Regions from separate parts of the Lysinibacillus sp. FSL K6-3209 genome, predicted to be linked through region 2. Evidence: predicted binding sites of a transcription regulator. Region 2 holds the regulator's gene; each other region holds the start of a gene.

What was found. Region 2 encodes LexA, which represses DNA repair genes until DNA is damaged. Its sites were predicted from a motif close to CGAACATATGTTCG; they were not measured.
Positions count from the first base shown of each region.
Region 1: a site for LexA is predicted at 8,735-8,748, ahead of recA (recombinase RecA). Genes of this name have one in related genera too.
Region 3: a site for LexA is predicted at 3,593-3,606, ahead of MHH88_RS15890 (ImmA/IrrE family metallo-endopeptidase). Genes of this name have one in related genera too.

Region 1 is NZ_CP150264.1:1,175,121-1,187,452, reverse strand. It holds gene MHH88_RS05595 (hypothetical protein) at 1-619, opposite strand, end outside; gene MHH88_RS05590 (glycosyltransferase) at 616-1,797, opposite strand; gene MHH88_RS05585 (glycosyltransferase family 4 protein) at 1,838-2,956, opposite strand; gene MHH88_RS05580 (CpsB/CapC family capsule biosynthesis tyrosine phosphatase) at 3,015-3,779, opposite strand; gene MHH88_RS05575 (CpsD/CapB family tyrosine-protein kinase) at 3,811-4,515, opposite strand; gene MHH88_RS05570 (Wzz/FepE/Etk N-terminal domain-containing protein) at 4,547-5,245, opposite strand; gene rny (ribonuclease Y) at 5,583-7,142, opposite strand; gene recA (recombinase RecA) at 7,589-8,653, opposite strand; gene MHH88_RS05555 (competence/damage-inducible protein A) at 8,908-10,167, opposite strand; gene pgsA (CDP-diacylglycerol--glycerol-3-phosphate 3-phosphatidyltransferase) at 10,185-10,763, opposite strand; gene MHH88_RS05545 (RodZ domain-containing protein) at 10,811-11,722, opposite strand; gene MHH88_RS05540 (DUF3388 domain-containing protein) at 11,739-12,332, opposite strand, start outside.
Region 2 is NZ_CP150264.1:1,325,783-1,338,114, forward strand. It holds gene MHH88_RS06185 (prepilin peptidase) at 135-887, shown strand; gene MHH88_RS06190 (gamma-glutamyl-gamma-aminobutyrate hydrolase family protein) at 908-1,630, shown strand; gene lexA (transcriptional repressor LexA) at 1,672-2,289, opposite strand; gene MHH88_RS06200 (LysM peptidoglycan-binding domain-containing protein) at 2,456-2,770, shown strand; gene MHH88_RS06205 (recombinase family protein) at 2,770-3,420, shown strand; gene MHH88_RS06210 (GNAT family N-acetyltransferase) at 3,482-3,994, opposite strand; gene MHH88_RS06215 (DUF896 domain-containing protein) at 4,168-4,401, shown strand; gene tkt (transketolase) at 4,699-6,693, shown strand; gene MHH88_RS06225 (hypothetical protein) at 7,036-7,542, shown strand; gene MHH88_RS06230 (response regulator transcription factor) at 7,718-8,350, opposite strand; gene MHH88_RS06235 (sensor histidine kinase) at 8,325-9,362, opposite strand; gene liaF (cell wall-active antibiotics response protein LiaF) at 9,359-10,039, opposite strand; gene MHH88_RS06245 (PspA/IM30 family protein) at 10,129-10,767, opposite strand; gene MHH88_RS06250 (ABC transporter permease) at 10,784-11,137, opposite strand; gene sirA (sporulation inhibitor of replication protein SirA) at 11,368-11,793, shown strand; gene MHH88_RS06260 (YneF family protein) at 11,894-12,112, shown strand; gene MHH88_RS06265 (GTP-binding protein) at 12,260-12,332, opposite strand, start outside.
Region 3 is NZ_CP150264.1:3,248,178-3,257,030, forward strand. It holds gene MHH88_RS15860 (LuxR C-terminal-related transcriptional regulator) at 42-455, opposite strand; gene MHH88_RS15865 (hypothetical protein) at 490-675, opposite strand; gene MHH88_RS15870 (DnaA/Hda family protein) at 818-1,627, opposite strand; gene MHH88_RS15875 (ORF6N domain-containing protein) at 1,984-2,682, opposite strand; gene MHH88_RS15880 (helix-turn-helix transcriptional regulator) at 2,716-2,964, opposite strand; gene MHH88_RS15885 (helix-turn-helix domain-containing protein) at 3,117-3,515, shown strand; gene MHH88_RS15890 (ImmA/IrrE family metallo-endopeptidase) at 3,623-4,126, shown strand; partial or broken gene tnpA (IS200/IS605 family transposase) at 4,597-5,076, opposite strand; gene MHH88_RS15900 (DEAD/DEAH box helicase) at 5,983-8,853, opposite strand, start outside.

The DNA of each region.
Region 1 (12,332 bases), 150 kb from region 2:
TCGGATCTAAATCTAAACCTGTAAACCGCGTATTAATGGTACTTGTTGTTTTTACTGTATTAACGATTGTCATGGACTCAATAAAGTGATTAATCGCTGGAACAGAAAAACTTACCCACCGTACGATAGCAGCGCATAATAAACCTGCTGCATAAACATACGTATATCTTCTATAATAAACATTGGAATCGATAAACAGAACAGCAAAAAAGATTACACTATAATTTAATACAAAGCCAAACGCTTCGATGACATTGCCGCTACTAAAAAGTGTTGCCCCAACAGCAAAAAACACAAAAAGAACATATGTTAAAACAAGCTGTGTTGAAATCCTCTTTTTGTGTAGAAAAAGCGTTCCTATACTTAACACAATATAAAAAAAGCTTAGCACGACAAAAAGTGAGTGACCTGTTAATTCAAACTTTATGACATATACCCAAGAAATAAAGAACAGTAAATAATCTAGTCGATGTTGTTGTTTAGCCAACAGCATCGCTGTCATTACAAATAAGATAAAAAACCAAAGAAAAAGAGGATTATCTGTATACATTTTGAACACAACAAAAATACTGGAAACAACACAAAGCAATATACTATAATTTTTCCTTTTTTCGATCATTTGCGATCAAACTCCAATACTAATTGCTCTCGTGCCTTTCGATTTGTATAACTATTTTCTTCAATATACTTTTTCATCTTGTCGAGGCAATCCTTACTTTGGATGATATTAGCTATGACCGCGTACATATCCTCTATATCCCCATCTGTTATCAATCCATTGAATCCATGTTGTATTTGTTCACCTGCTGCTGCAAAATTCGTCGTAATCACAGGCGTTTCTAATATTAATGCCTCGCCAACTACCATCGGATAACCTTCATACGCTGAAGTTAATATAAGGACATCGCTTTCTTTAATAAACGGATATGGATTATGACATTCCCCAACAAATTCAACTACATCATCTACACCTAATTGTAATGCTAATTGTTTATTAAAAAGTAAGTCCGGTCCATCGCCTATAATTCGCCAATAAAATTGCTTGATAGAAGACTCCTTTAAAAGCTTACATATATATGGAATAAGGTCGAATCTTTTTGTGGCATTGTCCATTCTACCAACAGATAATAAATCCATTGTTCCTTTTTCAAATGGCATATAATCTGTTGCTAACTCTTTTATTTCCGTTATCGGAAAAAAATTGTAGACAACGTGTATTTTATGTTGATATAGCGGGAGAAATTTCAGGAAATTTCCCTTACATGCTTCAGAAACACATATTAATCTATCAAAATTTTTATAGGTTTTGACACAAACTTTATAATTAAAATTTGCTCTTAATGGATCGGTATGTATCCATGCAAGCTTTTTATGTGCCTGTACAAATTTATCGACGAATAAATTTGTACCTCGGTTAAAATAACTATTTGGTGCGTCATTAAAATAAGAAATAGCTGTATGATAATGTTTTTTAGGACGATGTTTTTTTAAAAGTAATGTATAAAAGTTGTTAGAGCCAATAATGCGTACAAGCAACATACATACTAAGCGCAGCATAATATGCCAGCCGTTTTTTCTCTGTTTCACGACATAAAAGGGGGTAGCGATTAGTTGTAATAGTAAGTTGCCGATATTTACATTGACGTTAGGAGGGATGTCCTTTAAAAGCTCACCTTCACCGAATGTAAAAATATCAATTTCATATTGTTCATCAACACTAAGTTCTTTCAATGTATTAATTAATGCCTTTTGAATACCGCCCATCTGAAAATTTTGCGCAACAAATAATATTTTCATATCGTCTGAAATCCCCCTTGAAATGTAATATTATGTGCTGCTATAAATGGCTGTATAATGTAATAATTCGCTTTTCCATTTCGCTCCAGCTATAGTGGTCTTCATATAACAGCTTCATTTTACGAGATATTTCTGGCCATTCTTTTTTGCGCTCAATTAACTTTTCAATAGCTTGTTGTAAACTATGTTGATTATAATCAATTAACTCTCCTAGATTATGTGCTGCTACTACTTCCGACATTCCTGTATTTTTCACCATAATTAAAGGTTTTCCCAGCATCAGTGCCTCGTAAAATTTATTCGGTGCTGCATAATAGTGATTAGAAACTTCGGGGTCGTAAATCGCAGTCATAATGTCACAACTATTTTCTAAAGCGAGTGTTTTGTCATATGGAATCTTCCCGTAATAGAGGATATTGTCATACTTTTGTGCGAGTTCGGCCAATTCATCTGCATACTCGCCAAATCCACCTATATGCAATTCATAGTTTCCATTCGCTTTTACTATTTCAACTAGTTCTTTAATAAGTCTTTCCTTTGCTAATATGCCAACATAGACTATTTTTACTTTCTCATTGTTCAAATGAAAGTCATGATTTAACGGCATAGGAAGTGGCGTATTATAAATCACCTCTATTTTTTTAGGTGATGCATTCGCTATTTGACCTTTTCGTTTTTCTGTACAAATAATGACAGCATCCACACGATTCAACAGAGCGATATCTATTTTTTCAACAACTTTCCCTATCATTGCTGGTCCATGAAAGGGTGCAGTAACGGAATCAAACATATCATAAATAACTTTTTTATGGAGTAACTTCCCACATATCGTGCCGATAAATGCTGTATCAAAGTCACAAGCATGTATAATATCATAGGTATTTTTATGTTGAAGTAGCCATTGAAATAGTTTTATTTGAAAACGCAATAGTGGAAATAAATTTTTTTTAAATCCTCCACCAAAGGTAGCAGGGATGCCAAACCTTGTGATTTTAATGGCCTGTGTACGCTTTAAAAATTGTACCTTTTCCTTATATTTGCGATCTCTATCCCAAGCTACTATTTGTACATGCCAGTTATTTTTTATAAGGCTGTCCACTTCCTTTTCAACTCTAGGATCTGGAGATATTGGATTACTTCTCATAAAAACAACTCTCATCCCTACGGTCCCCTTATTTATTTAATACCTTCAATTAGTCATACAAGTTTGTGCCTACTTAAAATAAACGCCAACCTTTTTTTGTGAATTGATGATCAGGTTCATCTACTATGATAGGCTGATTGTTGATGATTCGTGCATTATTGGCTAAAAAATCATCCACTGCATCTAATTGTTTGTGCTTTTCTAAAAAACGAAGACCTTTTTCAAATAACAATGGGCGTGTCGTTCCATTATGCACATCCGAACCATATGTATGAATGAGGTTCGAGCGAACTAATCTCAAAGAGAGCTGTTGAATTGATTTGCCAAATAGACCAGCTAAACTGCCTGCGGTTATTTGTGCGAGTGCCCCCTCTCGTATAAGTTGCTCCAAGCAACTTGGATCTTCTGCTATGGCTGTATTGCGTTCTGGATGTGCAATGATTGGCGTGATACCTGCTGTCAATAAATCGTAAATCATTGTTCGTGTATACGTCGGCATGTAACCTGATGGAAGCTCTAATAATAAGTAATTCGAATGGGCTAATGTGTGCAACTGCCCACTCTCAAACAACGCTAAAATATTCCCCGCCAGTCTCACCTCGTGCCCAGGATAAAGTGTTAACGGCATGTTTCGGTTGTTAATTTCCTGTTGTAATTGTGCAATTTGTTCATTCACTTCATGAAAATGAACATTATATAATGGATGCAGAACATGTGATGTCGCTATCATAGCTGTAATGCCTTGTGCAATAGATTGTTCAAATAATTGGAATGTCTCCTCTACTGTTTCGGGACCATCATCAACATTCACTAAAATATGGCTATGCATATCGACCATTACATTTCACTTCCCTATCTATGCCCAGATACTACCGGTAATAGTGATCATAATATTCACCAAGTGGTGTTTTATAATTGTTTAAAACGACACCTAAAATATTCGCCTTTGACGCCTCAAGACTTAATTTTGCTTTTAGTACGCTTGTATTTTCCACAACACCACTATTGACAATTAATAGTGTGCCATGGCATTTATTAGACAAAATTTGCGCATCCGTGACCGATAGCAATGGCGGAGCATCAAAAATAATAATGTCAAAATCTTTTATCAATTGAACAATGACGCTATCCATCGTTTTAGAAGCTAAAAGCTCTGCTGGATTAGGAGGAATTGGTCCGCTTGTCAGAACAAAAAGATTCGGAATATCTGTACTGTGTAACACGTCTGCCATTTCATATTGTCTAGTCAGTAAATTTGATAGTCCTCTTATATTTGGTAAGCGAAACGTATAATGCATGGTTGGCTTACGTAAATCTGCATCAACAATTACTATCTTTTTGCCTTCTTGTGCAAAGACAACGCCTAAATTAGCGACATTTGTGGACTTTCCTTCGCCCGGTGTGGCAGATGTCACTAAAATCGTTTTGATTTCTTGGTCGGGCATTGCAAAGGTAATGTTTGTTCGGATTGTACGAAATTGTTCTGAAACAAAGGAATTACTATTAGCTACTGTCACAAGCTTCCTGCCCATTTTGGCTAGTTTTTTTTTATTTGCTCTTTTATGTTGAAACATCGTTACTCCCTCCTTCTGGTACGGGATTCCATCATATATTTTTATAGGTTGCATCGTTGATTTTGCTAATGATACCCATAATCGGCAAGCCAATGATTTCTTCAATATCTTGCTCTGTCTTAACTGTTGTATCAAAGCATTCTATCAATACAGCAAAGCCAGCACTTACGATGAATCCTAGCATCGCAGCAGCTACAATATATAAATTTTTGTTTGGCGCTACTGGCTCAGGTTTGCCATCTAATGTCGCTACTGACAAAATATTAATATTGTCTATCGTCATTAACACTTGAATTTCCTCTTGAAATACCTCTGCTACTGTATTGGCAATATTAACTGCCATATCGGGTTGCTTGTCTTGAACGGCAATATTCACAACTTGGGAATTACTCGCACTCGATACAGTAATCTGTTCTTTTAATTTCTCTGGTGTACTATCTAAATCGAGCTGGCTAATCACTTTCGATAAAATAGCAGGACTTTGAATAATGACATTATACGTATTAATTAAACGCAAATCCGTTTCCACCTGTTGTACGCCTAAACGTGCTTGTTGGTCGATATTTTTTTGATTTACTAATAGCTGTGTTTGCGCTTCATAGGTAGGCTTTATTATAAAAAAACTAAAGAACGCAATGACTAATGCTAAAAAAAGTGCAAAGCTCATAATATACAGCAATTGCTTTCGTACTATTCTCAATACATCCTGCAAGGTGATAGATTCTTGCAACGCCCCTCACTCCTTGACATTACATATGCTAGCAATACTCATTTTCGTTATTTCCTCCGATAATTTTTTCGGCAAAAAGTTTTATTGCCTATTATATTATCGATTTCCCTCTTTTATTCATCTTGGAAAAGAGCTAATACGGCGGTTTTCTTATATAAAATTGGACACAAAAAAAGTGTTCCCATCTTTAGGAACACTGCACAATGCCAAATGTTGTTGTTCATTTCTTATTTGAGCTAAATGTTAGCTCTTTTGAAAAGACAAGACACTGCTTGATTCGTTCATACACATAAAAAAAGCCCCCCTTGCTTGTAGGCAAGAGGAGCCATTTATTTTATTATTTCGCGTACTCCACTGCACGTGTTTCGCGGATAACAGTTACTTTAATATGTCCTGGATAATCTAGTTCTTCTTCAATGCGCTTACGAATATCACGCGCAAGTCGATGAGAAGCTAAATCATCAATTTTTTCTGGTTGAACAATAATACGGATTTCACGCCCTGCTTGGATGGCATATGATTTTTCAACACCATCGTAACTTTCAGAAATCTCTTCTAATTTTTCTAGTCTGCGAATATAGTTTTCCAGTGTCTCACTTCGAGCACCAGGACGCGCTGCAGATAATGCATCAGCTGCAGCTACTAATACTGCAATGACAGATGTTGCTTCTGTATCACCATGGTGAGAAGCGATACTGTTAATAACAACAGGATGTTCTTTATACTTCGTTGCTAATTCCACGCCGATTTCAACATGGCTTCCTTCAACTTCGTGGTCGATTGCTTTACCTATATCATGCAATAAGCCAGCACGACGAGCTAACGCTACGTCTTCACCAAGTTCAGCAGCTAGTAAGCCTGCTAAATGTGCGACCTCCACCGAATGTTTTAGGACATTTTGCCCGTAGCTTGTACGATATTTCATACGGCCCAAAATCTTCATTAAGTCAGGATGTAGATTGTGGATGCCGATTTCAAATGTCGTTTGTTCCCCTGTTTCACGAATTTGTTCATCTACCTCGCGACGAGATTTTTCAACCATTTCCTCGATGCGAGCAGGGTGAATACGACCATCCTGTACCAGCTTTTCAAGTGCAAGTCGAGCCGTTTCACGACGAATTGGATCAAAACCAGATAAAATAACGGCTTCTGGCGTATCATCGATAATTAAATCGATACCTGTTAACGTTTCGAGTGTACGAATATTTCGACCCTCTCTACCAATAATACGACCCTTCATTTCATCATTTGGCAAGTTCACAACAGAAACAGTTGTTTCTGCTACGTGATCTGCTGCAAAGCGTTGTAGTGCCAATGATAAAATTTCACGCGCTTTTTTATCAGATTCCTCTTTCACGCGCGTCTCAGATTCCTTCGTCATCACAGCAATATCAGTTGCTAGCTCTTTTTCTACTTCACTTAAGATAATAGTCTTAGCTTCATCTCTTGTTAATGCAGAAATGCGCTCTAGCTCTGTTTTTTGCGCTGCAACGAGCTCGTCCACTTTGCTTTCCATCTGTTCAATATGCTGTTGTCTTTCAGCTAGAGCTTGTTCCTTACGCTCTAAGCCGGCTTCTCTCTTATTTAGAGCATCATCCTTGCGATCAAGATTCTCTTCTCTTTGCAATAAACGGTTCTCTTGTTTTTGAAGTTCTAAACGACGGTCACGAATGTCATTTTCTGCTTCAGTGCGAAATTTGTGAGTTTCATCTTTGGCTTCAAGTAGTGCTTCTTTCTTTAATGCCTCCGCTTCTCGTTTTCCTTCTTCAACGATTGTTTCAGCGACATGTTTAGCACCAGTGATTTTTGAGTCATTCACTTTTTTCATGTAGATATAGCTAACAGCGGCACCAACGATGAGTCCAAGCAAAGCGGAGATGATAGTAATTCCATCCATATGAACACCTCCTCTTGCTATTTGGGTAATACAGTTTCAGTCGGCGCATACAAAAATTGTACTGCCTATTTTAAAGTCATAATTCAGAAATTATACATATTTAATTGTATAGCTAGCCCCAAGCTCTGTCAAGGATAGACGGGCATCTGTTCGCCTATCTGACAGAAAAAAAGTAAGTCATATCCATAAGGTCTATAAATTTACTGCACCTTTTGTGCTAGATAAAATACCTGTGCTCCTTAAAAATTTATTTATTCGGGACAAAGGTTATAATACAATTATTACCACAATTGCGTACATCTTAATACAATTATTTTCACTTTCTTTGACAAAACGAAGACTTCTTTCTTACTGGCTATATTTTGCAGACGGTCAATCGTAATTCATACCTATCAATGAAAACAAAAAAATCGTCCTCACCCCTTTAGAGTGAGAACGATGCATTATTATTTTTCATCTTCAAGAAGAAGCATTAACTCTTCATCCATTTCCTCGTCATCATGTGCAGCAATTGTATACGATTGTGCAGCAATGCCGTAAGACGAACGAATTTTATTTGCGATTTCATCTAAAACAGCAGGGTTTTCTTTTAAATATTGTTTTGCGTTTTCACGACCTTGGCCTAGACGCTCATCGCCATACGCATACCAAGATCCACTTTTTTGAACGATATCTAATTCTACACCTAAATCAACCGTTTCGCCTTCTTTAGAAATCCCTTCACCATACATAATATCAACTTCAGCAGTACGGAATGGTGGTGCCACTTTATTTTTAACAATTTTAATTTTCGTACGGTTACCCATAATGTCATTACCTTGTTTGATTGCTTCAGCACGACGTACTTCTAAACGGACGGAACTATAGAATTTTAGCGCACGACCACCAGGAGTTGTTTCTGGGTTACCGAACATAACACCAATTTTTTCACGAATTTGGTTAATGAAAATAGCAATTGTTTTTGATTTATTGATAGCACCTGAAAGCTTACGTAATGCTTGAGACATTAAACGAGCTTGTAAACCAACGTGAGAGTCACCCATATCGCCTTCGATTTCAGCTTTTGGTACGAGCGCTGCAACAGAGTCAATAACGATAATATCAATCGCACCACTACGCACTAATGCTTCTGCAATTTCCAGCGCTTGCTCACCTGTATCTGGTTGAGATAATAATAGTTCATCAATATTTACGCCTAATTTTTGTGCGTAAATTGGATCTAATGCATGCTCAGCATCGATAAATGCAGCTTGTCCGCCCTTAGCTTGTACTTCCGCAATAGCATGAAGCGCAACGGTTGTTTTACCTGATGATTCCGGACCATATACTTCAATAATACGTCCACGTGGATAGCCACCAACACCTAATGCTGCATCAAGTGCTAGCGAACCACTTGAAGATGTAGCGATTTCTAAATCTGTTTTTTCGCCCAGCTTCATGATAGAGCCTTTACCGAAATTCTTCTCAATTTGTTTTAACGCCTGTTCTAAGGCTGCTTTACGATCACTCATTATTTTTCCTCCTTCGAAACTGTTCACTGTTTTTGTCTATCTCTACTATACTTGTTTTTGAGAGAACACGCAAGAAAAAAGCGAACATTTATTCGATTTTTGTGCAAAATAAAAATTTGGATAAGTTTTTCCTACCCAAATTCCCATTTTGAACTATTGTAATCTATCTATCCTATTTCAGCGTAATAGCTTCACAACCTATGCGTCTTAGCATTCCTCTTACACTTTTAGAAGTGATAGACTTGTGAAGCAAGTTACATACGTTTCTTGTAACCTCGTACTTCCAATTGCTGCATTAAATAGTGACAAGTAAACTTCACGGCACGCAATCGGTTTGTATTGCGCATACCGGATAAGTGAAGTAAATACGTAATTGGCTCTTCGTCACCTATTGCAATACCAATCCATACCGTTCCTACCGGCTGATGGTCATGTGCCGTAGGACCAGCCGCACCTGTTAGCCCGATACCGATACTTGTACCAAATTTTTGACGTACTGCACTAGCCATTGCCGCTGCACATTCACTGCTCACAATACCATGCGTATCTAGTAATTGTTGAGAAATGCCAAGCTGCTTGACCTTCGCATCTTCGGTATAGGTCACTACTCCTCCAATGAGCACATTGCCTACCCCTGGTATTTCAGCCAGCTCTGATTGAAATAAACCAGCTGTTAAACTTTCTGCCGCAGCAATCGTTAAATTATTGTCCTGCAACATTTCCACCGTTTTTGAGGCAAGTGAGTCATCATTTACGCCATATTGATAGTCGCCAACAATAGCACGAATTTCTGCCACTTTTGCAGCAATCAACTGATGCGCTTCGTGCTCTGATTGAGCCTTTGCTGTTACGCGTAAAGTGACCTCTCCATCAGCTGCTAGCGGGGCAACCGTTGGATTGGTTTGTGTATCTAAAATATCCTGCACACGCACTTCTAACTCTGCTTCTCCAATACCATAAAAACGCATTACGTGAGACACAATCACTCCGCCATCGTTGAGCATTTTACCAAGCTTTGGCTTCGCTTCAAATTGGAACATCGGCTCTAATTCTTTTGGTGGGCCCGGAAGTAAAATATAAGTGCAATTATCTTTTGTTAAAATCATTCCCGGTGCCATACCATGATGATTAGCAAGCACCTCACTACCTGCTAATACTAGCGCCTGCTTGCGATTATTTTCCGTCATTGAACGGCCTCGTTTAGCAAAAAACTCCTCAATGTATGTTAATGCAACTTGATCGAATACAAGGTCTACCCCAAGATGACGAGCAATCGTCTCCTTCGTCAAATCATCCTTCGTTGGACCTAAGCCTCCTGAAAAAATAATGAGATTAGCGCGCGCTTCCGCTATGCTAATGGCTTCTTCTAACCGTTTTGAATTGTCACCAACAACGGTATGATAAAACACATTAATTCCTAATTCAGATAGCTGATTTGAAATAAATTTTGCATTTGTATTTGTAATCTGTCCAAGTAATAACTCTGAGCCAACTGCAAGGATTTCAGCATTCATACTCCACAAGACCTTTCTTATTTAGACTCAAGTAACACACGTCGATTTAGATAGAAATAATCCCATCCAGACCAAAGTGTAAAGAATAATGCAATATATAACATTATTTTATCAAACGGAATTCCAAAATACACAAATATTGTATTGTGTAAAAGGGCTGCTGCAATCGCAACAATTTGTGCCCATGTTTTAATCTTACCAAGCTGATTGGCTGCTACCACTTCTCCACCGCCTGCAAGAATTAAACGTAAGCCAGTTACAGCAAATTCACGGCTAATAATAACAATAATAATCCAAGCTGGTGCCATACCAAGCTCTACCATTAGAATAAATGCTGCAGAAACAAGTAATTTATCTGCTAATGGGTCTAAAAATTTACCAAACGTCGTTACAAGATTATACTTTCTCGCATAGTAACCATCTACCCAATCCGTAGTCGATGCAATAATAAAAATAAGAGCTCCAACAAAATGATGGACTGGCATCTCTGCACTAAATAAGGTCATTGTTCCCCAGCCGAAATCAAACATCATAACAATGACAAAAAACGGAATAAGTAAGATACGTGAAATGGTAATTTTATTTGGAATGTTCATTTTTCTAACACCTTTCATGATGAAAGAAAGTAGTCATCATAGGATGACTACTGTTCTTTATTGAAATTGACGACAATATTTTGCGTTACGATTTGCTGTGCATACGTTAAAAGCTCGTCATTAATATAGACCTTAGCTTGCGTAGAATTACCTAAACGAATACGTGCATAGCTTTGTGCTGTTGCATCAAACTCTACAATTTCCCCGGCTTTATACACACGAGTATCAGTCAGTAATTCTTGCTGCTGTTGGTTACGAATACCAATAAATGTAGGTCCTGATACTTCAATTCGTATTTTAAATGTATCAGTACCCGTTAAAGTGTAAGATGTTGTAGCGCCATCTGCTTCGATTGTACCTGCTGAAATCGTTTGCTTAACCTCTTCGGTTTTACTATCATCTGGTGTTACATCTTCTGTCTGCTCTTTTTCTGTATTAGCTTGAGCTTTTTTATCTTCTTCCTCTTTTTCTTTTTCATTATCTATTGGTTTTGGTTTTTTATCGTACTCCACCATTGGTGTCGAATCATCAAATTCACTTGATCCTGTTTTACTTTTTGATTGTAACAGAACCCAAATTGCAACAATAATAACGATAATAAATAAAGCAACAATGACTTTTGGCATGGCCTCCATCATTTTGTTTGAAGGGCTTTTTGAAACCTTTCTTCTGGTTGAAGTTTGAGTCAATGATTGGCTAACTTGGTCGTTCGGTGTCCCTGGCAATTCGCTTTTAAATGTCTCTAAAATTTCCTCTGGATTTAACCCAACAGCCTCTGCATATTGTTTAATAAAAGCTCGTACATAAAACGAACCTGGCATAATTGAATAATTGCCTTCTTCAATACCTACTAAATAACGTTTTTGAATTTTCGTTATTTCTTGTAAATCGTCTAAGCTGTAGCCTTTAGACAGTCTCGCCTCTTTCAGTCGAGTCCCTAATTCCGCCACTAATAACACCTACTTTAATATCAAATTAAAAATTAAATCCTCCAAATGAATCGGATTCGGACATCATCTGATTTTTTTCCATTATTTCATAAGTAATTTCTTCATCTGGGTGATGCCGTAGTTCAATAATATAATCAAAATCCTCAATCTTATATTCAGAATGCTGAACAAACATATCCGGATGCTCTACAACTTTAATCGAAGGCATATTCATCATTTCACGCACTAATTGTAAATGTCGCTCATCAGCTGAACGACGCGTTACAATGCCGTCCAATATAAAAATATTATTGTCACTGAATTCATCGCCTGCAAGCTTATTACGAATAGTTTGTTTAATCATTGTAGATGATAAAAAAATCCACTTTTTATTGGCACAAACACTTGCCGCAACAATAGATTCCGTTTTACCAACCCGAGGCATCCCACGTATTCCAATGAGTTTATGACCTTCCTTTTTAAAGAGTTCTGCCATAAAATCCACTAAAATACCTAGTTCATCTCGGACGAAGCGAAAGGTATTTTTTTCATCTGCATCTCGAGGAATATAATGACCATGCCTAATAGCTAAACGATCACGGAGTTTTGGTTGTCGAAATTTAGTAACGTGGATATGTTC
Region 2 (12,332 bases):
GTTCACTTGTATTGAATTCAAACACGAGTCAGAAACACCAGAAAAATGTAGAGTTTACTATTTCCGCGACCGTCGGGGTCACAACCTTTTGATAATGGACAATAAGCGCTATGTTAGTTTAGGAGGTAATAAAAATGGAAATGGCTTATACAATACTTGTATTCGTATTTGGGCTTGTATTTGGTTCTTTTTTTAATGTGGTAGGCTTACGTGTGCCGATGAAGGAGTCGCTAATCCAACCACCATCACACTGTACGACTTGTCAGAGGCAATTGACGCCTAAAGATTTAATACCGGTATTGTCCTATATAGTTTTAAGAGGCAAATGTCGTAGCTGTGGGCAAAAAATTTCATGGATTTATCCGCTAATAGAGCTGTTAACAGGGATATTATTTACCTTTTCGTATTGGCAATTTGGATTTAGTGAAGAATTTATCGTAGCTTTATTATTAATTTCATTATTGGCGATTGTTGTTGTATCGGATATTGCCTATATGCTTATGCCGGATAAAGTACTCTTGTGCTTTTTGCCATTATTAGTGATTGGGCGTATGCTAGCACCTTTAACGCCGTGGTGGGATAGTATTGTAGGTGCTGTCTTTGGCTTTGGCATATTATATAGTATCGCAGTTGTGTCGCGTGGCGGGATAGGTGGCGGCGACATAAAATTATTCTTTTTACTTGGCCTTGTATTAGGGACAATCAACACACTATTGACATTATTTATAGCAGCCTTCATTGGAATGGTTGTCGGTATAATTGTGCTTCAAGTGCGGCAGCAAGGTAGAAAAACGCCGATTCCATTTGGCCCTTCCATCGCACTAGCGGCGGTTATAGTGTATTTCTATGGAAATGTCATAGTACAGTGGTATGTAGGATTATGGTAAGGAAGGAGAGAGATAGATAGATGAAACCAATTATAGGTATAACGGCGTTTGCGGAAGACGATTTATCATCGAGATTAAATGTAGCCTATAGCAATAGCATTATTGAAGCTGGTGGCATCCCACTTATTATTCCGCTGGGGGTAGAGGAAGATGCGGCACAAATTCTATCGTTAACGGATGGTTTACTTTTATCGGGTGGGCACGATGTTCATCCATTTGAATTTGGTGCTGAACCTTTGCCAAAGCTAGGACAGATACACCCAGAAAGAGATAAGGTGGAGCTGGCTTTACTTAACGCAGCCTTTACAAGGAAAATGCCGATATTCGGTATTTGTCGTGGTATTCAAATGCTCAATGTTGCATTGGGTGGAACGTTATACCAAGATGTTGATAGTGAATATCATAGTAGTAAGCTGCTAAAACATGCACAACAAGCGGCTCGTGGTGTTGCCACACATTATGTTCACATAACACCCCATACATTGTTAAAAACAATTATTGAAGAAGAAAAAATTGCTGTTAATTCCTTTCATCATCAAGCAGTAAATGTCTTAGCGGAGAAGCTAGTCGTTGCAGCAAAATCGAGTGACGGTCTAGTCGAAGCAGTGGTCCATGAAGATTTTCCGTTTTGTCTGGCAGTTCAGTGGCACCCAGAAGAACAGGCAATTGTAGGAGATATTGCTGCGCAAAAACTTTTTTCAGCTTTCGTTAAAGCGAGCATGTTATATAAAAGAGAAGCATAGTGAATGCTTCTCTTTTGTCGTGGAATTAGTATAAGAATGCATTAATGTACACGGCGATATAAGCCGACAACTTGTCCTAAAATCGAAACTTGGTCTACAATAATCGGTTCCATTGTAGCGTTTTCTGGTTGTAAGCGGAAATGATTTTTTTCTTTAAAGAAGCGTTTGACAGTTGCTTCATCTTCTTCGGTCATGGCTACGACGATATCACCGTTATCGGCTGTAGCTTTTTGCTTGACGATGACTAAGTCCCCGTCAAAAATTCCTGCCTCAATCATCGATTCACCCATGATTTCTAACATAAATAACTGATCTTCGCTTGTCCCGTAAATATCCGGTAAAGGGAAATATTCGTCGATATTTTCAATCGCTGTAATTGGTGATCCAGCAGTAACCTTCCCTACAAGTGGTACATGGATAACACTTTGCTTTTGAATTGAATCCTCAGGCTCTAAAATTTCAATTGCACGCGGTTTAGTAGGATCTCGTCGAATAAAGCCTTTTTGCTCTAAACGAGCTAAATGTCCATGAACTGTTGAGCTTGATGCAAGTCCAACTGCTTCACCAATCTCACGTACAGATGGTGGATAGCCCTTTGCGCGTACTTCTTCTTTGATAAACGCCAGTATGTCTTCTTGTCTTTTCGAAACTTTTTTCATGATTGCTCACCTCTTTTTTTCATATCATTCTTCTTACTAGATAGTATAGCAGAATGCGAACACTTATGCAAACATAGGTTCGAAAAGTGTTTGACAAAAACGTTTGTTCGCTTTATTATAAGAACATACATTCCGAACAAACATTCTAAAAAAGGGGATATGATGCATGAATTGGTTTAAAAAAAATACACATATTTCAATTTTATTGGGCGTAATTTTATTATTTGCAAGTTATCTTTTTATAACTGATCCTGGAGATATTACGTACACTGAAATTCATATAGAGCATGGCGATAGCTTATGGTCGTTAGCCGAACAATACCGTGGTAAAATGGGTACGGATGACTGGATTAAACTAGTGAAAGCCGAGAACGAATTACATAGCGTTAATATTGTTGCAGGGAAATCGCTCGTTATACCAGTAGTGGGTGACAATACGAAGCCCACCAATTCTATTGAAATTGCGAGAAGTGGAAAATGATGAATAAAAAACGAACGGCTGTACTTTACTGCCGGGTTAGCACGGAAAAAGAGACCCAAAGTTCTTCATTAGAACGACAACAAGAAGAATTGCTGCGTTATGCAAAGGAACAAAACTATGAAGTGATACAGGTTTTTCAGGACAAACATAGTGGGTATGATGTGGAACGCGAAGGTTTACTTGAGATGCTCGATTTTATTAAAGAAAACGAAATTCAAGCATTATTTGTACAAGATGAAACACGTTTAGGGCGTGGGAATGCCCGAATGGCTGTACTCCATTTATTGCAAAAAACAGAAACAGATGTTTTTTCGATGCGTGATGGGGGGCCTGTCCAATTAAATGAGATGGACACGATGTTGCTTGAAATATTAGCGATTGTAGAGGAGTATCAGCGTAAAATTCATAATGCGAAAATTCGCCGCGGTATGCGTCGAGCAGTAGAAAATGGCTATCGGCCAGAAAATAACTTGTCCAATCGTGGCAATCCAAATGGTCAGGAGCGCAAGGAAGTACCGATAGAAGAAATTGTGAAGTTGCGAAACCGAGGCTTTACTTTTGAAGAAATTGCAATGACAATGAGAGGTCTCGGCTTCGAAGTTAGTAAAGCAACCGTACATAGGCGCTATCAAGAACACAAGAAAGATTAGCAGGCAAATAATTTGCACTGCTAGTCTTTTTTTATTCTAGTCTTGAAGGGTAGTAGAGAGCTCAACTTTGCCATTCTTCCTGCAAAATAGCGTAATAGTACTCATCCCACCAATCGTCACCATAAGGTATACATTTTTTGAAAAATCCTTCACGACGCATACCGATTTTTTCCATAACACGATAGGATGCAATATTTTCGGGCTGACATGTGGCGATGATGCGATGAAGCTTCATTTTCGTGAAGCCATAATTTAATAGGGCTTGTGCTGCCTCTGATGCATAGCCTTTACGATAATATGCAGGATTTAACACCCAGCCAATTTCATATGTATGCTCGCCAAAGTAAGGATGGAATACGAGATGACCGATAACTTGTGACTGCTCACGTAAAACAATGGCAAAATGCTTTGCTTCGTCACGATTATCGGAAATAAATTTTTGCACTTGTTCTGCAGTTAAAACGCCTTCTGGCATATAGTGCATCACTGTTTGATCGGACATATAGTTAACAACAGCCCGCCAATCTTGTATTTCAAATTTTCGGATATGTAATCGCTGTGTTGTAATGTTCACATTATTTCCCCCCAATAAGTATTCATTATTAATAGTTATACACGACTAACATTTGGAAGTCATGTAAATTATGGCTAAGGTGTGTGATTAAGGGTTGGTATAACTGCATTTTAAGGGAAAGCATGCTATACTTTGCATACTGAAGTCATCAAGGTATTGAAAGGTGTGTAACGATGTTATCCAAAGAAAAAATTAATCGCATTAATGAACTAGCAGCAAAAGCCAAAGCGGGCAGTTTAACAGAGGAAGAAGCGAAAGAGCGTACGTCCCTTCGCAAAGAATATTTAGATACATTTAGAGCAACAATGCGCAATACAATTGAAAATGTTAAAGTTGTCGATCAAGAAGGTAATGACGTAACTCCTGAGAAGGTAAAACAAGCGAAAAAAAATAAATTTCTAAATTAATATGACACATTTCATACAGGATGTAAGCAAATACATTTCGCGTGGACATGTCACTATGGATTTCTAGCAAAATCCTTGCCATCATTGAAGAAGGTTTCTTTTTTTATTTGTTAAACCTTCCTCCAAAATAAGCAGTAATTTTGTTATTATTTCTATCATTGCTATGTCTAAGTTACAGAATGATGATAAAGTATGTCATAAATCTCAAATAGTATAACAAAAGCATTGTTTTCTAGGACAATGTTGACTAAACTGTAGTAGAACAATATATAGGACGAGAAAGGATGTCACAACATAATGACTCAACATGCGGACCAACTAGCGATTAATGCTATCCGAACATTGTCAATTGATGCAATTGAAAAAGCAAATTCAGGTCACCCAGGCTTACCAATGGGGGCAGCGCCAATGGCTTACACGCTATGGACTAAACAACTTCGCCATAATCCGGCAAATCCAAAATGGTATAACCGCGATCGTTTCGTACTTTCAGCAGGTCATGGCTCTATGCTTTTATATAGCCTACTTCACCTTGGCGGATACGGCCTACCAATGGAAGAGATTCAAAACTTCCGTCAATGGGATTCATTAACTCCAGGACATCCAGAATACGGTCATACGGTTGGGGTAGAGGCAACAACAGGTCCTCTTGGACAAGGGATTGCGATGACAGTTGGTATGGCAATGGCAGAGCGTCATTTAGCAGCGACTTATAATAAACCAGGACATGAAATTGTCGATCACTATACTTTTGCGCTTTGTGGTGATGGCGACTTAATGGAAGGTGTTGCAGCTGAAGCGATTTCATTAGCTGGACATTTAAAACTTGAAAAATTAATCGTGTTATACGATTCAAATGATATTTCATTAGATGGTGATTTAGAAAAATCATTCTCTGAAAACGTACAAAAACGTTTTGAGTCATATGGCTGGAACTATTTAAAAGTGGCTGACGGTACAGATGTAGAAGCTGTTAACCAAGCTATTGAAGAAGCAAAAAAATCTTCTGGTAAGCCAACACTGATTGAAGTGAAAACAGTCATCGGTTTCGGTTCACCAAACAAATCAGGAAAATCAGATTCTCACGGTGCGCCACTAGGTACGGATGAAGTTGTCTTAACAAAAGCGGCTTACGAATGGACACATGAGCCATTCCAAATCCCATCTGAAGTATATGATACGTTTAATGCAGCAGCTGAAGTGCAAGGTGCACAGCCAGAAGCAGCTTGGAATGAGCAGTTCGTAGCATACAAAGCGGAGTTCCCTGAATTAGCAGCGCAATTTGAAAATGCAATGAATGGGAAACTACCTGAAGATTTCGCTTCAGAATTACCAGTGTATGAAGCGGGTAAATCTGTGGCAACACGTTCTTCATCAGGCGATGCAATCAATGCAATTGCCAAGAAAACACCATCATTCTTTGGTGGTTCAGCCGACCTTGCTGGCTCTAACAAAACGACGATGAAGGGCGCAGGCGACTTCTCTGCAGATGACTATGCAGGTCGCAATATTTGGTTTGGTGTCCGTGAATTCGCTATGGGCGCGGCAATGAACGGTATGGCGCTTCACGGCGGTCTAAACGTCTTTGGTGGTACATTCTTCGTATTCTCTGATTATGTACGTCCAGCTGTACGTCTTTCTGCATTAATGGGTCTTCCTGTGACATATGTATTCACGCATGACTCAATCGCAGTAGGGGAAGATGGTCCAACACATGAACCAATCGAGCATTTAGCTTCATTACGTGCAATGCCAAATCTTTCTGTTGTTCGTCCAGCAGATGCAAATGAATCAGCAGTTGCGTGGGAGCTTGCAGTATCATCAGAAAAAACACCAACTGTATTAGTATTATCTCGTCAAAACTTACCAGTGCTTGACGCGTCAATCGAAATAGTTCGTGAAGGTGTAGCAAAAGGTGCTTACACTGTATCACCTGCATCGAAAGAAGTAGCAGATGCTATTTTAATTGCAACAGGTTCTGAAGTTTCACTTGCAATTGAAGCGCAAAAAGCATTAAAAGCTGAAGGTATGGACGTTGCAGTCGTATCAATGCCTTCAATGGATCGCTTTGAAAAACAAGATGCAGCATATAAAGAATCGGTTCTTCCAAAAGCTGTTACAAAACGTTTAGCAATCGAAATGGGTGCATCATTCGGTTGGCACAAATATACTGGCTTTGAAGGTGACGTTCTTGCAATCGACAAGTTCGGCGCTTCTGCTCCAGGTGAGTTAGTTATGGAAAAATACGGTTTCACTGTAGAAAACGTTGTAGCAAAAGTTAAAGCACTATAAGAATTGGCTTCCATAAAAAATACCGCAAGCTCTTATTAAGCGTTGCGGTCAGACTGTAGACAAACTCGGAAATTTTCGAGATTGTCTACAGTCCTTTTTTTATTTTAATATGTAGATGACAACTACCGTTGATTTCCGTTACGGGCGATGTTTACTTTTACAACAATGAAAAAAGCTGGCTACTTGTACATGGTAAGCCATATTCTTCTGTGTTACCCAAATCTACTTTGATTGTTCCGTCAAAATTTTTACTACCCGTTTATCCTCAATCCTTTCAATATGATAATATTATTAAAAGAAATTTTATCATAAAGCATAAAAAAATGTAAAAGGTGAGCTTAAATGATTAAAAAACACTTTTTTTCTTTCTTTGCTTTTTTGTTTTTATTAGTGGGATGTTCAAATAAGGAAGTAATTATTGTCAAAAAACATGAAATTATAGAAATTGGGATTGTAGGGGAAATACCTTCTTTAATTAAAGAAAACAATATAAAATTTAAAAAAATAATGTTACAAGATTTACATAAACAAAATGAAGATTCTTTTGATGCTATTATGATTACGAAAGATTATTTACAAGAAGCTTCCGACGAACAGTATACTCAATTTTATTTAGATGCCTCTATACCGATTGTATTTGTTCAGTCAGACAAAGCTATTTCAGCTTTTATTATTCCTAACCACACGTACGAAAATACATTTGAAAATCACGCTCAAGATTATTTTATCGGTTATTATAAAGGTACTACTTTTGGCGTTGCTTTGAATGGAAATACAAATGAGGATTTAATAAAAGGTTATTGGAGTTTATTTGATTTATTAGCTAGATTAATACAAACAAATAATTAAAAAGAAACCGCAAGCTCTTATTGAGCGCTGCGGTATTTTTTGATCATTTCGATGTTACGACTCGCCACTAAACCTCGGCGAACCGCCACAAAAACAGAAGGACTCGCCACTAAAAACCAGCAAACTGCCATTAAAACAGCCTAAATCGCCACAAACCTGGCGACTTTAATAAAAATTACTTTGCTAAACCATTTTGAAAGGCGTAGACGACAGCTTGTGTTCGATCTTGAACGTCTAGTTTGGCTAAAATATTGCTGACGTGGGTTTTCACTGTTTTTAAGGCGATATATAAGTCATCCGCAATTTCTTGGTTTGCCTTGCCTTTTGCCATGAGCAAAAGAACTTCCATTTCACGTTCAGTTAATTGCTCATAAAGAGGCGTACTTGATCCATAGCGCATACGGTGCATCATTTTAGATGTGACTTCTGGCTCCAAAACAGTTTCTCCGCCCATTGTTTTACGAATGGCATCGGCAATTTGCTTGGCATTGGATGTTTTTAATATATAGCTAATCGCACCAGCCTCTAAAGCGGGATATACTTTATCGTCATCTAAAAAGCTTGTGACCATCATAATTTTCGCTTCTGGCCAAGCTTCAAGTATTTTGACGGTTGCTTCAGCTCCAGTCATCACAGGCATGACATTGTCCATTAAAATAATATCAGGACGAAGGGCGAGCGCGCGTTCAACAGCTTCGACGCCATTTTCAGCTTCCCCCACAACGGTAATATCAGGCTGTGCTGACAAGTAGGCAGATACGCCAATTCGTACCATCTCGTGGTCATCCACTATTAATACTTGAATCAACTTCAACAACCTCCTTCTGTAGTGGAACTTTTACCTCCACTATTGTACCTTCACCAGGTACTGAAACAATTTTATACCTACAACCAATTTCCACGGCCCGCTCAGCGATATTTTGTAAACCGTAGGAAGTCGATTTATCCGCCTCTACGTCAAAGCCAAGACCATTATCTTGAATGCGTAAAATAGCAAGGTTATCTCGGGCAACAAGAAGTAGTTCAACCTCTGTTGCTTTAGAATGGCGCAATGTATTGGACAATGCTTCTTGAGCAATGCGGAATAGGTGATCTTCCTCTGCTTTTGTTAAAGCTATTTCTTCTAGTTCATATTCTATATGAAAATATACTTTTTGTTGTAGTTCAATAATTAATTCCTCTAAGCCTTGGGCGAGGGTTTTATTGTGCAATGCAACAGGGCGTAAATGCAATAATAATGCGCGCATTTCTAGCTGAGCCTGCTGTACAATTTTTTCTACTTGCTTTAAACTTTTGGCATTTTCATCGCTTTCCGTTAAGGCGGAAAGTAACATTGAAGCGGCAAATAATTGTTGTGAAACCGAGTCATGGAGCTCGCGTGCAAGTCGTTGACGTTCGGCAATAATGCGCTCTTGAATTACTTTATCATTGGCTTCTGCACGTTCATTGGAAAGGCGCTGTAAGCTTTTTCGTTGTGTATCAATTAACTCGCTCGTTTGGACAAGTGCTTTTTTCAATGGTTTCGGTAGTGCATGTTTTTTAGGTAACACGAAATCAGGCTCGATTAATTCTTTTACAAAGCGAGTTGCTTGCGCCTCACGCGCACGTGCGGTCATACTAATCCAGCTTGCAATAAAGAAACTAAGCGCAAAGAGACTGATTAAAAAGACGCCACCTAGTGGAATATTATCATAATCTTGTTGCCACAAAGGTTCCCAAACTTTCTCATTTGGTTCACCCCAAATCGCAAAAAGGAGGCCGAATGCCGCGCCAATCAATATGAAAAATATAGTGAAAGCTCTAGAAAGAAAGGCAATCATTTACGTAGCACCTCCAAATCTCCTAGCCATGTAGCGACATGAATGACGAGGGTACGTTTTGCATCCTCAGGGTTGCCATCTGAGAACACGATACTTTCATTCAAAAGCCGCTGTGGATGTCTTTGCAAACATGTAAAGTCTCCAAATAGCGTTGTGTAGTGTAAGCGAAAAGGAACTTCATAAGGAACATAAATCTGTACTTTACCAATGCCTTGTCTAATCGTTACGAGACTTGGACCAGCAGGTAAAATTGTTTGGGTTGTATCAATTGTAATGTCACCAGCGAGTCGTTGAATTTGTACATCTTGCCATTTGTAAGCATCTTCAGGCGCAGGTATTGTACCGAATAGTTTATTTTCAGTTGCCGGCAACTTATCAAATTCCAATGTGACGATTTTCGGTTCGTTTTCTCGTTGTAAGTATTGATAGAGCATGTATAAGAGCAGTATGACGATAAATAATCGCAAACTCCACATCGTAAAGAGAGCAATCGCAATAAAGAAAATTCCTGTCCATTTTAAAAATCGCTTGTTTTTTGAAAAGCTTAAATAGAGCAGGACAGCACCGATTAACAAACAAAAAGCACCGCCATTATTGAAAATGGTTAGCTCTACAAATACGAGTAAAAAGAAGCATAGTACCCAAAATGTGAGTTTATTTGTTGTGAAGTTTTGCAAAAGGGTCACCCTTCTTTCTACTATGTAATATTTTACAACAAGAAATAATGCGCCGCTTTTAGTGGCGCATTTCTTTCTATTATAACATGTTATTTCTTTTCAATGAGTAGTGGTGAAACAGCTTCAGTTGAATTTTTTTCAAGTGCTGCTAGGCGTGCTTCAAAAGTTGTTACCTCATGATCTTTGTCGATACGATGGGCAAGTTTATCGATATAGGATTCTAAATCTTCGAAATTCGTTTTATTGTTGTTTGCAATCATGCCATCCATTTGATGGTGCGCACGTGTAACATTTTCTTTGCCCATTAGTTGTAATTGACGAACTTTCATATCTTTAATTTTGTGTTTCATTGTTTCAAATTTGCGTTCAAGTTCAAAGTATTCACGCGTGTTCACCTCGATACTTGTCTGTAATGCATGGTTACGAGCAGTATAGGCTGCTACTTCGTCCGAAGCAAAATCAATTAAATCTTGCTCGCCACTCGCAAGTGCTAATTGAAGTTGTGCTTCACGTTTTGCTAGTAAATCGGCATTTTGTTTAAGCTCCAGTTCCATTTTTTCTTTTAGTTTGCCCTGACGCTCTAATAATGTACCTGTTTGCTCTGTTTGTTTTTCAGCCTCACGAATGTATTGATTTAACAAAGCAATAGGATTTTTTTCTTCCTTTTTATCAAATAATTGATGTAAGTCTGCTTCAATTGTGTATCTAAAACGTTGTAATAAGTTCATTTTTAGTTCGCTCCTTTTATTTTGTTAAGTTTGACCATTCTTTTTCAAAGTTTGTAAACGGATCTTCTTCTTTCGCTTCAATTGTTGGGATGTTCACTTCTTCGCCATTCCATTTTTTGTAAATCACATAAATAATGGCGATTGCTGCAAGACCAATCATTGCTGGGATATTAGAGATAGCCGATAGTACACCGATTAAACCAACTGTAAACCAAATAATTTTTGCAAATGTCGATTTACTACCAATGTAGAAGTGCATGCCTAGTGCAACGAATGCAACTGAAAATACTAGACCAGTAATTGGTCCAATTAAGGCAAGTGCGACACATGCTGCAATAATACCTCCAGTTAGTAAAAGAAATTTTTTCATATGTTTTAGCTCCTTTCGTTTGTACCTTTATGTTACCTGCTTACGAGAACATCTAAAACGGACTGGAAATGGATTTTCCTCTAGGTCTTGAGGCGGAGCAGTTATTTTTTAAGCTGAAAGTAGAAGGTTTTCGACAAAAATAGAAGATGGTTGCCTCCTTCGTTTGACAAATTAACTAGAGACAATCCGCTATACTTACGTTAAAGAAACTGAGCGAAGGGGGATTTCTGGTGAGAACCTATTCCATATATAAAATAAAAGAAGAGCATTTAACGTTTATTTTCGGCAGAGAGCGTAAGTTGTTAGAGATGATGCAAGGCTGTGAAGATGCCAATGAGAAATCCTTAAAAGAACTCGCGTATATATGTGAAACTGTTCGCTTCGATGACATTGCCATCATGTTAGAAGCACAGCTAGATTCCAAATATGCACATTTAGAAAGAGCGCGTAATGCTTTATTTTTAGAACATCCGATAAAAGGAAAAATGGCGATTTATCTAGTAGATCGTAAAATTTGTGTCTATTGCGAAGGCTCACGTATGCTTGATTTGGACTTATTTCAAATGCTAGCAAAGATGAGTGAGCGTTTTATTGCCTTTAATAAACAAGATAATGAGTGTGGTTGGCTAAAGCCGATGAAGTATACAATGCACTAGGATTTTTCACTATAATATATAGTAACACGCTAGTATTTGGTGTATAATGGAGCGTGGAGAGTTTTTTTCTCGGTATATTGTAGTGGAGGAGGTTGGTTGTATGCCTACATGGGGCTGGATTATTATTGTAATTATCGCATTAGCAGCTGGTGCAGCACTTGGTTTCTACTTTGCACGTCAAGCTATGATGAAATATTTAAAAGAGAACCCACCAATTAACGAACAAATGATTCGAATGATGATGGCACAAATGGGTCGTACGCCGTCTGAAAAGCAAGTACGCCAAATGATGACGCAAATGAACAAATTCCAAAAATAATTGGAGTTTTTAAGGAGCAACTGGTTTAGGTAACCGGTTGCTTTTTTCGTTGACGTTTCTCGAAGAAGTGCATAAAAAAGGTGCTCAGATGAAGGAGGAGAATGGATTCATCTAAGCACGATTCTTCGGTGGTCTTGACAATATTTCCTATATGGAATGTACATCCATTAAATCGATTTCCGTGCCGAGAAATGTTTGAAAGGATAGTAATGATTGTTTC
Region 3 (8,853 bases), 1.9 Mb from region 2:
AAAAAATTTTAGGATCCCTCATTTTATATGAGGGATCCTTTTTAAGCTAACATTTTGATTAAAATATTTTCTTTAATATTTTGTATTTGTGTGTGACTCAATTCCATTTTTTTTGCTATCCAACGTTTAGATTTTCCATCTAACATCCAATTTAATACTTGTATCTCCCTATCGCCTGTAACTTTTTCGAGAAGTTTCTGAACCTCTAATATCTTTTTCTCGTAATCTGCCACACGTTTATTATTTTTCGAACGTCTAATAGCCTCTTGCATAATTGGATCACCTATCCCGCCTACCGCCTTTGGTAATGAAGCCTCAATACCATATTGTGCCGTCTTTGCCCCTATGACCATTTCTTCTCGCATTTCTTTGATAGCGTTAACCATCCAATGGTAGTCTGTAATCATTGAATCTAAAACATCCGGTGTAATAACGAAAGCTCTCTCTTTTAACATAGATTTTTCCTCCTAAGTGTAATGATATTCTCCCCTATGCAGAGTAGTAAATTTTTGGCTCATATCGATGATAGAAGCCATTGGGTTTAACATGCAATGCTAATGCTGTTTGTAATTCATACTCGTCAAAGCAAATTGTTTTCGACTTATTCTCATCCCCTTTACGCCATATAATAACGGCGTAAGGTTTTACTCCAAAACCTAAAAATATTGGATTCAAACTGCTACCTCCCATATCCCATTCATAACTAACTGTTAATACTCAACTCTTAAATGCTTTATATCCTTTTACTAAAACAAAAACGTTTTTTCCCTGTCGTTTCGTCATCTTTTCTCGCACCGATAAGGGGATGTGCGTCTCTCTATCTTTTTTCAAATAGTTTGCGCAATCGATAGTTCACTTTCTTATCCTTCTGAATAGTTACTATGAAATCTTGAGTCATTTCTAAAAGTCGACTAGTTAAAGCCTCATCGATATAAAGCATGTCATCAAGAGACAATTCACTAGATATTAATAAAGGTTTGTTGCTCAAATAACGTGCGTTGACCACTTCGAAGATGACATCAGTCTGCCACGACTTCACATTAACTTTCCCACCGAATGGCTTAAATAAATCGTCAATGAACAAGACATCAACCTCTTTCATCTGAGTCATAATTTCCATTTTACGTTCAAAATTGTTAGCTGCGATATTGTTCAAGCCATCTTTGTATGGGAAGTAAAGAACAGGCACTTGCTTTGAATGGATCAGATAGTTAGATATCGCGGTTAATAAATGTGTCTTGCCACACCCAGGTTGTCCCACAAGCATGATGCTATTTTGTCTGAAACCTCTAATTTCTTCAAAGGCTGCATAATACTGTTTCACCTTACTTTTCATTTCTACAACTTTGGGATGAACATTATCCGTCGAGAAGTCTTTAAGGCTCATTTTCTGAAACTCTTTTGTAATTGCACTAGATTCAATAAGTCTATTAATCTTGAGCATCTTATTGCATTCACAAACGATATAATAGTCTTGCTCCACTTCAACACCTCGGATATAGTAACCATTCTTTTTACGTTCTAAGTAACTACCAGTATCTTTACACTTAGAACAGTTATACTGAGTTTCTTCAATCGCTACAGTAGTTTCCGAATATAGCTTGCTTCTCGCCATGACTTCTGCCATTCTGTCGCCCGTTTTTTGCACTGATCTTCACCGACCAATCTGAATAAGTTATTACATTGCAATGTATTATTAAAAACTGCATTATTCTCCTGACTGTTTACATCTAAAAGGGTATCAACACGTTCGAACATACCCTCTAGTCGTTTTATTAATATGTCGGTCAATAACTTTTGCGCCAAGTTTGTAGATTAGGTATACAATGACATAGCCCTTATCTTTTAGACTTGAAATTAACTTTGATACTCGCCCTTTGCTAAGACTATAGATTGGTGCTAACTAATTGTTTGATGACAACACCCTTGTTCAACTCTCAAACCAAATTTCAACAATTATTATATCCACGCTTAAAACCAGAGTTAAGATACTTTTCGAGGAATCCAAGATCGAATGTAATTAAGTACATTTTGCAAATCTTTCCTACGAATATCTTTATAACTAGCTACCGCATAACGATTCTTAATTTCACGATGCAAATCACTAAATAATTTCGGTTGGATTTTTGTATCATCTTCAATCTCATAAACTTTTATGGCAACTTCTTTTCGTACAGCGCGTTGTTCACCAGAAGTTAATGTTATTTGTTCATTAACTTTTTCGATAATCATAGACAGTTCCTGCCTTATTTCATGCTGCTCTTGTTTAATTGCTTGAGCCTCCACTAAATCAGCAGTTGTACGAAGAACAGTCCCTAGTGCTTGATTTTTAGATAAAGGAACTACATTTTCTTTCACCATGTAGTATTCGTCTACTAAGATTTCGTACGAGTCCCAAGCTTCGTCTGTATTAAGAGATTGAGCATGTAGCAAAGCTCCTTTTTCAGTCCAAAGATATAACGCTCTAGCCATTTTGGAAATATGTAATTGTTGTTGCGTTTTTCGGAAATTCAATAATTCCTTACCTTCTAATTTGAAAAAATGCTTATATTCTTTATATTGATCTTTATTTTCTGAAAAATTCTTATAAATATGCTCACTGATTGTTCCATAACTTTCAGCAATTTGTGCTGTCGCAAGGACGGGACGATTTTCATATAAGATAATTTGTAATAATTTCATGTCAAATAACCTCCTTTATTAATAAACCTTGTATCATATCGCTACACAAATACATTTTACACAGCCACTTTGTAACGAATCGTGACTTTTATCATCAAAAAAAAGAACCCACTCAAAATCTAGTACTACCGCAATAGATTTAGCAACATGTACAGAAGGTCTGCGTTTACCTTGTTCAATCATGGTGTAATATGCTCGTTTAATTCCAGATGCTTTAGCGACATCATCATGAGTCAGATTATTTTCTAAACGTTTTGTTTTTAACCAAGTTCGATTTTCCAATTATTCACCATCTTTCATATAGCTTATTTATAATATAGTATCAATTCGTTACTTAGTCAACAAAATTGTATCGTTTCGTTACATTTTTATTTTTTATTGGATTAGTAACAATTTGTTACATATAATGATATTTAGAAACGCGAGGTGAAATTATGCTAGGTGTACGCTTGAAATATCTACGAAAATCAAATAACAAAACGCAACAAGATATAGCAGACATTCTAGGCATTACTAGACCAGCTTATACTGCTTATGAACAAGGTAAGAGAAATCCTGATTATGAAATTTTAGAAAAAATTGCGGACTACTATAATGTGTCTATAGATTATCTTTTAGGGAGAACAGATAATAAAGGAGCTTTACATACCCAAGCTGGCATCTCTGATAATGAATACAACAATCTAAGTGCATATCAAAAAGAGGTAATTGATTTCTTTTTAACTAGAGAAGATTTATTTTTTAAAAACCAGCCAGAAAATTTACTGGATGCGTTAGAACAATTTGAAGTTTTCTATGAAGTATTGAAACGTCAACAAGAAAACAAAAAATAAAATCACAATAATTTGCAACATTTCCAATCATTTTAAAATTCGCCTTTTCTTTGGTGAATTTTTTTGTTACCATAAACAGAACATATGTTTGATAAAAGGGGGATATTATGAATTTTATTTATACTCATCTAGAAGATTATATTCGTGAATTATATACAAGTATTGATGTGACAACACCTAAACTTCTTAATCCAGGATTAATCGCCTCACGCCTTGGTTTTACACTATACTTTTTACCTTACGATTCTACCAATACAGGAAATGTAATTTTTATTGATTCTAGATTGTCTGAAGAAAGGCAGTGGCAGGATTTCGGGCATGAGTTATGTCATGCGACGGTACACTCTGGTAATCAAGCTAAATCAATTCAGCTTTTTAGAGAATATCAAGAATGGAAAGCAAATAGTTTTGCTCTCCAAGCCTGTGTACCCACTTTTATGCTTAATAAGCTAAAACTACCTTCAAATGAGGAAAAAGCAATTATTACAATTCAAGCGTTCTTTCATGTAGAATACGATTTTGCGAAGAAAAGATTATATCACTATCTTAATAATCATTATTTTGATGGTTATAGACTCACTGAAGGGAGTAATTATTGTGAAGTACGTTAAATTACGATTGATTAACTGCAATAATTAGTGTTAGTCAGAGTGAAATAGTGTAAACGAAAAAAGTAGTAACCATTCTATCTAAGAACATCAAAAATAGTCAGTTCGAAGATGATGCCGATAAACGAATAGAATAACCATATTATTTTCAAATGAATGCGCAACCCTTTTGCCCTGACACAATTAGCTAATGGAGGTATCCACTATACAAGAAGGTACCTCCATTTACCTCAGATACATTTTGATGATATACGGTATACTTCAACAGCCTTAATAATTCAAGATGGACAAGCCCTAAAGTCATTCCATTGTGATTAGGTTAGGATTTTGTATAATCAGAACCAGAACCAGAACCACCAGTCTAACTGGTGGTTTGCTCTACGCGTGATACGCTGGGGTACTGGCCCATGTCTAAAGACACACTGAAAGGTCCACCACCCGCACTCCGTTTTCACGCTACCACTAAAGTGGGTTTATTTTTTTCTCTTCTTATTTTTTATTTCTTCTCCTGTGAATGGGTCAATGAATTCTTTCATGCTCATTTGATCCTCTAGAATATCTTCTTGTAATTGATTTTTTATATATTCCTGAATAATTTTTCTATTTCTTCCCACGGTGTCTACATAATATCCTCGGCACCAAAACTTCCTGTTCCCCTATTTGTATTTCAGATTCGCATGTCGATCAAATATCATTAAACTACTTTTCCCTTTCAAATAACCCACAAATGATGAAACACTTAATTTTGGTGGGATACTTACCAACATATGAATATGATTAGGACATGCCGTGGCTTCGATAATTTCTACACCTTTTCTTTCACATAACTGCCGAAGAATTCGACCAACATCTGCCTTGATTTGTCCATAGATAATCTGCCTTCTATATTTTGGCGCAAAGACGATGTGATACTTACAATTCCATGTCGTGTGTGCTAAACTTTTATTATCCATTTGGATCCCCTTTCGTACGAAGTCGGTTGACCAGACCTGAATTTATCGTACGGCTGGGGATTTTTTCTTGTCCATAGCTAGAAGCTCTTTAGAACCCCTCGCATAGCAAGGGGTTTTCAAAAAAATACAATAAAAAGCCTTACAACCGTTGTGGCTGTAAGGCTTAAGTTAGCGTCCCAGGAGGGATTCGAACCCCCGAACTCCTCTATAGAGGCTCCACTATTTTATCATCTAAAAAAGCGGTAATGGTGCGGGTTAAAAGGTCTTTTCTTCTCAAGGTGGGATTCGTTCAATTTACGAACTCGGACCGAAATCATCTTTAATATCATATTATCATCATATCTCGCCCATTGAAAGTACATTCTCTAAATCGCACATCACGCGTATCTCAAATTAATCAAGTTCTTTCCTGACTTTTTTCCCAAACTCTGCTTATCATTATTTACTCTATCTCTTATCTTTATTGTAAAAATCACTAGGGCGTCTTCCTTCTCACTTAATTCTCATTCACAATTTTATCCGAAATTTTTTAAACAATTTCCTTAAACTTTTCACATATATAAAAAGAGAACCTTTAAAAAGGCCCTCTGTAAATTCATTTTCATTTCAATACATATAGTACTTTCAATAATTTAATCACACATTTAATCACATTTTATATAACCCTTACCTAATTCATATATAAGGACAAACTAATACATATGTTCATTTCATACTCATAAAAATACCAAGAGCCAATCCACAGCCACTTTATGTATGGAGACGGTGGGTTATACCCCCTTATAAATTGTACATACTGTCATACCAACGTTCTAAGCAGTTATTTTGATAGTTGTTATTGCAGTAACTTTAAAAATAACTTTTTTCTACTCCCTCTATACCACTACTTACAGAGAAAAGGTAAATTTAGTTACCATAAATTTTTAATACAAATATGTCATCACTATTCCGTTTTAATGAATACTTAAAATTATTTATAGCAAACTCTTTTTCCTTCATCTCATCAACTGATAAGTTTAATTTATATTTATTTTTTAAATCCAGGGTTACCAAATAATACATTCCATCATTTTTGATTAAACGGAATTCATTTATTTCATGTGGGATATTTTTCAATATGTAACTAAATGATTTATCTTTAACTGCTTTATTCGATAACTCATTCTCATACCACGATTTTATCAAAGCAAAATATTCTGTTTCTCTGAATTCCTCAAGAATACTAGACGAAACTCTAATCAAAAATATTTTAAGCATCAGCTTATCATCATACACCCTAATTGTATCGCGATATTTGTTGGAAATTTTAGCAGCTACTTCTCTTGAGTTTAGTCCCATTAAATAAATCTTCACCGCTTCCAAGTTAGGCAGACCATATTTTAGTAGTTCGTTAAATTCAAGAAGTTTTACATTACATTCCTCAAGTTTACTATATGCACAAATTTTAGAGAAAGTATTAATTATTAAAGGCAACTCATAATACAATTTAGACCAATTAAAATTATCAAATGTTCTTTCATTTAATCTCTCACCAGATATCCACTGAGCTATTTGTTCAAATACTATATCTCTATTATCGCTTCGATACATATTCAATTCAGAATTCGCTATATCTAATAAGAAGGAAATTAAATCATCTTTAAAGTCCTCTTTCATTAGGATGTCATGAAGAACAGGTAATTTTCCTTCTAGTAACCTTATGAATGATAAAGCAATGCCCGATTGTAAATAGAGCTCTTTTTTCTCGCTATTTTGATATGTTGCTTTAACATAATTCGCTCTAGCTTTTATTATTCTTTTTAATTTTTCTTCGTCAAAATCGCCTGCTTTATTTCCAGCTGATATCATCGCAAAACTTTTTGTAATAAATTCATCTAAGCTACCCAGCTCAAAATTCTCTTCATTTAAAATCGCCAATAAAGTATCATCGATGACAAATAAATTCAAATCATCTTCAAATCTTTCTTCATTTGAAATAATTTCTAGCAATATTTCAAATTCAACACCATTATTTAATGCAATGTCATAAATATCTTTTAAAGCATCATAAACTCCACTTTCTACTCTTTCAATTGTCCCATTTATAAAACTTTCAAAAATCCCTATTTCCCATTTGCTATTTCCCCTAGTTCCATCTATAGCAAATAATACCCTGCCTTCAACATCTATAAAAGACCTACCTGCACGACCAATGATATTGTGAAATTCACCATTAGTAATTACGTCTCTAGTCATTCGGTAATGAGCAATTATAACGGTTGAAACACCTATATTAACACCTTGAGCCAAGGTACTTGTTGCTACAATAATCTTTGGATTTGAATATCTAAGGATTTTTTCAGTAGCAATTCTCAAATCGTTTGGTAAAGAAGCATGATGAACTATTATTCCTTTCAAAGCAGCTTTCTCGTAAATACTGTCTTCCCCATAATACGCTTTTAAAGAAAATAAATAATCTTCCCAGAAAATATTTTCCCACGTATGGTCTTCAATATAATCTAGAATTCTTTGATACCACTGAATGTACCCCTTCACCATGTTTTTCCTAGCTAGGTATATCAATACCTTTCCTGAATCAGAAAACTTTAGTGCAGTTAGCATCACAGCAGTTCTTTTATCATTAGGCAAAACAACTTTTCTTGGTAGATTTATATTTTCTACAAAGTTATGATTATAAGGATTATTTTCACCTTTCCATTTAATAGTGACATTGCTTCCTTTAAACAAAAGAACGCCATATCTCTTCTCATTTATAGACTGATTTAACACATACTCGTTACCATCAGCTTGGGTAATCCATTTTGCCACTTCTGAAGAATTTGGCAAGATAGCTGATAAAACAAGAAACTTACCATTCACTTTCATCACATAATATTTGAGTTCTTCGTAGAATAATTCATTCCTAGTAAATCTTATATCTCCGCCAATTAAATGCCCTTCGTCTAAAATAATCAACTTAAGTCGAGCCTTAATGTCATTATCATTTCTAAGAATCATTTTTGCTTTTTCTGGGGTAACAATTAAAACGTTTGAATCACCTATTAAAAATTTATCAAATAAAGACTCTGTACCATCGCCATACATATTAGAAATTTTTATTCCTAAACTACTTAAATTTTTCTTTAATGTCTCTTCTATTTCAAAAGCTAAAGATTTAAATGGTGCCAAATACATGATAATTGCAGTAGGCTCTTCTACTAATGTTTTCAGTATATTTATTTCCGCTATCTTAGTTTTCCCACTACTTGTAGGTAAGGCTAATACTGAACCCGATGGATTCATGCTTTTTACTAAAGCATCAATTTGAAAAGGAAATAATTCAACAATGCTTGGTGAACTAAATAAATTTTGTAAAATAAACTTTTCAACTATTTCACTGTCTTGTATCAAAGGTGGTATTACTTTCCACAAAGATGCTCTATGAAAGGTCTTAAATAAGTAATTTAATAGTTTAAAAATATACCATGCAAAAACATCATTATCTATTTCACTCAGTTCTACCAAATCAGCAGTATTTTCTATAGCTGCATAAATAAATTCGTCATTTCCTGTACTTATATATCTTAAATAATTATTCATCGCAATCGAAAGTATACCTAAATAAATATGGCTATCCCTTTCAATGTCACTATCGAAATCAGATTTCTGTATGTTCATATTAAACAAGACTTCTTCATACAAAAGGTTATACTCTTTCTTCAGATAATAAGCCACCATTTTCGTAATTTCATTTTTCTCATCGAAATACTTCATTATTGCAAATGATTTTGAATAATC